Regions from separate parts of the Pseudomonas huanghezhanensis genome, predicted to be linked through region 2. Evidence: predicted binding sites of a transcription regulator. Region 2 holds the regulator's gene; the other holds the start of a gene.

What was found. The regulator sigma-54, encoded in region 2, starts transcription at its own class of promoters, with help from an activator protein. The targets are predictions, from matches to a motif close to ANTGGCATNNANNTTGCTNT.
Region 1: glnK (P-II family nitrogen regulator) is a predicted target of sigma-54. The motif match lies at 1,678-1,697, and genes of this name have one in related genera.

The regions. Positions count from the first base shown of each region.
Region 1 covers NZ_CP113949.1:234,701-238,108, forward strand. The annotation lists gene OYW20_RS00980 (LysR substrate-binding domain-containing protein) at 1-257, shown strand, start outside; gene OYW20_RS00985 (hypothetical protein) at 348-581, shown strand; gene OYW20_RS00990 (hypothetical protein) at 613-918, shown strand; partial or broken gene OYW20_RS00995 (HigA family addiction module antitoxin) at 937-1,178, shown strand; gene OYW20_RS01000 (accessory factor UbiK family protein) at 1,198-1,482, opposite strand; gene glnK (P-II family nitrogen regulator) at 1,904-2,242, shown strand; gene OYW20_RS01010 (ammonium transporter) at 2,276-3,408, shown strand, end outside.
Region 2 covers NZ_CP113949.1:4,640,404-4,643,811, reverse strand. The annotation lists gene ptsN (PTS IIA-like nitrogen regulatory protein PtsN) at 1-167, opposite strand, end outside; gene hpf (ribosome hibernation-promoting factor, HPF/YfiA family) at 180-488, opposite strand; gene OYW20_RS21035 (RNA polymerase factor sigma-54) at 566-2,059, opposite strand; gene lptB (LPS export ABC transporter ATP-binding protein) at 2,252-2,977, opposite strand; gene lptA (lipopolysaccharide transport periplasmic protein LptA) at 2,977-3,408, opposite strand, start outside.

The DNA of each region.
Region 1 (3,408 bases), 1.3 Mb from region 2:
ATTCCGGTATTGTTGCGGCTTTGTCATCGGGTTGTTATGTTTCAGCGGTTTTGTTGAGCACCGTAGGTGAAGAGTTTCGCATACTAGGAGAGGCTGAGGATTTCCCAGTCATAGGTAACCTGGATATTTCACTTGCGTATCGTGATAAGTCAAAAACTTCGCTTGCTGGCCTATTCGCGGATATATCGCGAAGTTACTTTCAATCTTTGAGCGCGGCGAATTTTATTTATAGTGCTGAAAGAACACAGGCGGGCTGAGCAAAACCAAGTCTGGGGGTGGTTTAGTCGTGTAGGGAAGGATCATCACTCAATGGCTATCTACCTCAGTGAGCTAAGGAGATTTTCAGGATGTGCTTCGGCGATGCGGTGAGGCACATACACATCGTCGCACCTGATGCGGTTCTGCAGCAGAGGTGCACCAGCCGCACCGAGACCTTCGTTGAAGAATACCAGGCGTGCGTGGTTCACCCCAACGAGCAGAGTGCGCGGTCGCTTGCTGCTTATGCGGACAGCACTTTTGATACTGAGTCATACACCTCGCTTGAAATTGCGCGTCAGATCATGGGCCTCTGGGAGAAGTAGTGCATGGACACACGTCAGATCGTGGTGATAAGTGGCAAAACATGCAGTGGCAAGTGAGCTGACCAGCTTATTGGAACACCAGTTTGGCTTCGTCGTGGTTCGAGACCGCCGACATGTGGAGGACGCCAAGTGGTCTCTGAGCATGGATCAGCCGGCACTCATTGATCGGCGCAGAGAGCTGGACACCCCCGATCTTAGTCAATGGATGCTCTATGCAACGCAGGCGATCTGCAAATATCAGAATGACGATCGCCCTTTGGTAATAGATCACTTGGATTCTTTGGAGCAATTGCTGCACTTTAGACAGGTCTTTAGGGCCAATCTTGTGTATGTCTAAAGAGATAGCGCGCGGTGCGCTGCGGCACTCGCTCGAGCTTTGAGCGTTTCCACTCCTACGATAAATGACATTGTGCTTCAGAGACGAGGTATGAGCGCTGACGTGGCGTTGCGTCTCGCGGCGTGTTTTGAAACAACCCCGGCGTTCTGGCTGAACCTGCAACTGACCTACGACCTACGACCTACGACCTGCGTAAAACGGAAACAGAACGTGGGTCAGCCATAAAAGCGCAGGTTCAACGCCTCTCGCACTGCGCCTGAGCACCTCGGGATTCAACGCTTAATCCTGCTGCTCAGCCCCTGCCGCTTTCGGCTGCTTCGCCAACTGCGCTTCCATCTCTGCCATCTTCGCTTCCAGTGCCTCAAGGCGTGCGCGGGTGCGGGCAAGGACGATCATCTGGCTGTCGAATTCTTCCCGGCTGACCAGATCCAGTTTGCTGAAACCGCTTTGCAGGAGGGCTTTGAACTGGGTCTCGATTTCGTTGCGCTGTACCGGGGTTTCGCCGTTGAGCAAACGTGAAGCGTGGCCGCTGACGGCATCGAGAAAATCTTTGGGCGCGAGCATGAGGGGCTTCCCTGAAATCAGATGCGCGGCAGTGTATCACGCAGCGTCTATAGTCTTTTGAGGGGCAAACGGTTGCACGGTTATCGCGCATTCGCTCGTGCGCGCATGCACTGTTGTTGTGCGCGCATCCTTGGTGATGGGGTTATGTCCTGCACCTTCAGGCAAAGAAGTCCTGTAATCAATGGGATTTGCTGAAATGGCAAGCTTTCTGCTTAGAGGCATATGACCCATGCACTGAAGCAGTCGCTGTGACCAATCCAGTGCGACAGGCGGAGCGGGGAAGTGTTTCGTCAGAAGCGGTTTGCTGGCGTTGATCTGGTCTGTTTAAGGCTATCGACGCGTTACAAAGCCAGACACTGCGCTTAGACTTGAGTCGGGTTTGTTTTCCTGGGGCAAGTCCACCAATTCGGGAGAAAGTTTCATGAAGCTAGTCACTGCCATCATCAAGCCGTTCAAGTTGGATGACGTACGCGAGTCGTTGTCCGAGATCGGCGTGCAGGGCATCACAGTAACTGAAGTCAAAGGCTTCGGACGTCAGAAAGGCCACACCGAGCTGTATCGCGGTGCGGAGTATGTAGTCGACTTCCTTCCCAAGGTGAAGATCGATGTTGCGATCGATGACAAGGATCTGGACCGCGTTATCGAGGCGATAACCAAGGCAGCCAACACCGGCAAGATCGGCGACGGCAAGATCTTCGTGGTCAATCTGGAACAGGCAATTCGCATCCGTACCGGCGAAACCGATACCGACGCAATCTAAGCGGCCAACCCCAACGCCCCAGGAGAAAACAATATGACTCTGCGTCAATTCGCAGGGCTAGGAGCCCTGTTGTCCCTCGTCACCCCTGGCCTGGCCATGGCGGCGGAAGAGGTGGCAGCCCCAGTCCTCAACTCAGGCGACACCGCCTGGATGCTCACCTCCACCGCTTTGGTGCTGTTCATGACCATTCCGGGCCTGGCACTGTTCTACGGCGGCATGGTCCGCTCCAAAAATATTCTTTCTGTGATGATGCAGTGCTTCGCCATCACCGGCCTGATCAGCATCCTGTGGGTCGTTTACGGCTACAGCATTGCGTTTGACACCACCGGTATGGAAGCAGGCGTCGTCAACTTCAACTCTTTCTTCGGCGGCATGGGCAAAGCATTCCTGGCGGGCATCACGCCGGCCAGCATCACGGGCCCGGCTGCATTGTTCCCGGAAGCCGTGTTCGTCACGTTCCAGATGACCTTCGCGATCATCACCCCGGCGCTGATCGTCGGCGCGTTCGCAGAGCGCATGAAGTTCTCCGCGATGCTGATCTTCATGGCCATCTGGTTCACCTTGGTTTATGCGCCAATCGCGCACATGGTCTGGAGCGGCGTCGGTGGTCTGTTGTGGGACTGGGGCGTACTCGACTTCGCGGGCGGCACCGTTGTTCACATCAACGCGGGTATTGCTGGTCTGGTGGCCTGTCTGGTGCTGGGCAAACGTAAAGGTTTCCCGACCACCCCAATGGCACCGCACAATCTGGGCTACACCCTGATCGGCGCGGCAATGCTCTGGGTCGGCTGGTTCGGCTTCAACGCAGGTTCTGCTGCTGCTGCCAACGGCACCGCCGGTATGGCCATGCTTGTAACGCAGATTGCTACCGCTGCTGCTGCGCTGGGCTGGATGTTCGCTGAATGGCTGACTCACGGTAAGCCAAGCGCACTGGGTATCGCATCGGGCGTGGTTGCAGGTCTGGTGGCTATCACTCCAGCGGCTGGTACGGTCGGCCCAATGGGCGGCCTGATCATCGGTCTGGCTGCAGGTGTTGTGTGCTTCTTCTGCGCCACAACCCTCAAACGTAAAATGGGCTACGACGACTCCCTGGACGCATTCGGCGTTCACGGTATCGGCGGTATCCTTGGCGCGATCCTGACCGGCGTATTCGCAGCCCCTTCGCT
Region 2 (3,408 bases):
CCGAGTTTTTCGCGGGCTATCAAGCTCTCGAAGACAGTTTGCTGGTCGAGGTCAGCCAAGTGCGGGTGAATGACTTTGGCAACCTCTTCGAGTACAGCTTTTTTACTGCCGCCCGGCACGTTCACGAGGGAACGGCCAGGGGTCAGGATATTTTCAAGTCGGATCATGTGTGGGGAGTGTCAGCGAGCGGCAACACCTTTGAGGGTGCTTTGCTGCTTTTCCTTATGCTTGAGCAATTGTCTGTCGAGCTTGTCAGTGAGCAGGTCGATTGCAGCATACATATCGTCATGATCCGCATTCGCTACGACCTCTCCACCAGGGATATGCAGGGTGGCCTCGATCTTCTGTTTGAGTTTTTCGACGGCCATCGTCACCTGTACATTGGTAATTTTGTCAAAGTGCCTCTCGAGCTTTTGGAGCTTCAGCTCTATGTACTCACGCAGGGGCTTGGTCACTTCCAGTTGGTGTCCACTGATGTTGACTTGCATACAGCTTCTCCTTCATTGCCAGTGCATAAAGAGGCAGGCTTGGTTGCCTGCCACTGGAACGCTGTAGCGCGTGACCTCTACATCAGTCGCTTACGTTCGCTCGAAGGAGCTATCCCTAACGATTCGCGATATTTGGCGACTGTGCGACGAGCCACTTGAATGCCTTGTGCCTCCAGTAAACCAGCGATCTTACTGTCACTCAATGGCTTTTTCTGATTTTCGGCGGCAACCAGTTTTTTGATGATCGCGCGAATCGCCGTGGAGGAACACTCGCCGCCCTCAGAGGTGCTGACGTGGCTGGAGAAGAAGTATTTCAGTTCGTAAATGCCACGTGGCGTGTGCATGAACTTCTGCGTGGTCACCCGCGAAATGGTGGACTCATGCATGCCCACCGCTTCGGCGATGTCGTGCAGGACCAGCGGTTTCATTGCCTCGTCGCCGTACTCCAGAAACCCCCGCTGATGCTCGACAATCTGCGTCGCGACCTTCATCAGGGTTTCGTTGCGGCTCTGCAGGCTTTTGATGAACCACCGCGCCTCTTGCAACTGGTTACGCATGAAGGTGTTGTCGGCGCTGGTGTCAGCGCGACGAACAAAACCGGCATATTGCGGATTGACTCGCAGTCGCGGCACGGATTCCTGATTAAGCTCCACCAGCCAGCGCTCGTTGTGCTTGCGCACGATCACGTCGGGCACCACGTATTCGGCTTCGGTGGATTCGATCTGTGAACCCGGACGAGGGTTAAGGCTCTGCACCAATTCGATCACCTGGCGAAGATCGTCTTCCTTGATCTTCATGCGGCGCATCAGTTGGGCGTAGTCACGACTGCCCAACAGGTCGATGTAATCGCTGACCAGACGTTGTGCCTCGGCAAGCCATTTGGTCTTTGCGGGCAATTGTCGCAATTGCAGGAGCAGGCATTCGCTTAGCGTGCGTGCGCCTATACCGGCAGGTTCGAATTGCTGGATGCGATGCAGGACGGCTTCAATTTCGTCGAGTTCGATATCAAGTTCAGGATCGAAAGCGTCGAGGAGCTCCTCGAGCGATTCGTCCAGATAACCCTGATTGTTGATGCAGTCGATCAGGGTTACTGCAATCAGTCGGTCAGTGTCCGACATCGGCGCCAGATTCAACTGCCACAGCAAGTGGCTCTGAAGGCTTTCGCCAACGGAGGTACGGGTGGTGAAGTCCCACTCGTCATCATCATTGCTGGGCAGGCTGCTTGCGCTGGTCTGGTAAACGTCTTCCCAGGCTGTATCGACTGGCAATTCGTTTGGAATGCGCTCACTCCACTCGCCGTCTTCAAGATTGTCGACAGTCGGGGCGGCTTCCTGGTAGGTCGGCTCCTGGACGTCCGGGTTGGGTTTCTGTTCGATGTTGTCGGCCATCGGGTCGGCGTTATCGAAGTCTTCGCCTTCTTCCTGACGTTCGAGCATAGGATTGGACTCCAGCGCCTCCTGGATTTCCTGTTGGAGATCCAGAGTCGACAATTGGAGCAAGCGGATGGCCTGTTGCAGCTGCGGTGTCATCGTCAGCTGCTGGCCCATTCTCAAGACTAGCGAAGGTTTCATGGCAGGGGCTAAACACCTTATTCGTTCGCCGGCGCAGATGCGCGCCATCCACTACAGGGCGCTGAGGCGCCAACTTAAGCAAATTATATGCCTGAAACCAGAGTGTTTGCCTAGCGTGCGATGACAATTAATACAGATCAGTGATCGGGCAGTGATGCCATCGATCAGCAGGTCCGTTGTCATCGCCGCAAATTACAGGCGGAACTCGTGGCCGAGGTATACATCTTTCACCAACTGGTTAGCCAGAATGGTTTCAGAGTCGCCTTCGGCAATCAGCTGTCCATCGTTGACGATGTAGGCCGTTTCACAGATGTCCAGTGTCTCGCGGACGTTGTGGTCCGTGATTAACACACCGATACCCTTGGCCTTCAGGTGATGAATGATCTGCTTGATGTCGCCGACGGAAATCGGGTCGACGCCAGCAAACGGTTCATCGAGCAGGATGAATTTGGGCGAGGTGGCCAGCGCGCGTGCAATTTCTACACGACGGCGTTCACCGCCTGACAAGCTCATGCCGAGGTTGTCGCGGATGTGAGTAATGTGGAATTCCTGCAGCAGGCTCTCCAGCTCCTTGCGGCGCGCCGGGCGATCCAGCTCCTTGCGTGTCTCAAGAATGGCCATGATGTTATCGGCAACGGACAGCTTGCGGAAAATCGATGCTTCCTGCGGAAGGTAGCCGATACCGGCGCGAGCGCGGCCATGCATGGGCTGATGGCTGATGTCTTGGTCATCGATCAGCACGCGACCCTGTTCGGCCTGGACAAGGCCGACGATCATGTAGAAACAGGTAGTCTTGCCAGCGCCGTTAGGCCCCAGCAAGCCAACGATCTGGCCGCTTTCGATGGACAGGCTCACATCGCGGACGACCTGACGGCCTTTGTAGCTTTTAGCCAGATGCTGAGCTTTCAGCGTTGCCATTACTGGGCCTTCTGCTGGTCGGTTTTCTTTTTCGGCTGGATAACCATATCGATTCGTGGTCGCGGCGTAGTGATCCTGGTGCCGTTTGCACGGCCGGCATTCACAACCTGCTTGACGGTGTCGTAGACGATTTTCTCGCCTTCGGAGGTGTTGCCGTCGTTGATGACCTTGGCCTTGTCAATCAGCACGATACGATCCTGGGCGGCGAAGTACTGAATTGTAACGCCGTAAGCCTGGACAATCGGTTTATCCACAGCGGGTTTCTGCTCGTAGTACGCAAGGTTGCCCACGGACGTGAACACGTCGACTTCGCCTTGCGCGTTACGGGTGATGGTCACAGTGTTGCCCGTGATCTTCATGGAGCCCTGGGTAATGATGACGTTGCCTTTGTACGTGGCGACGCCTTGCTTGTCATCCAGCTGCGCATCATC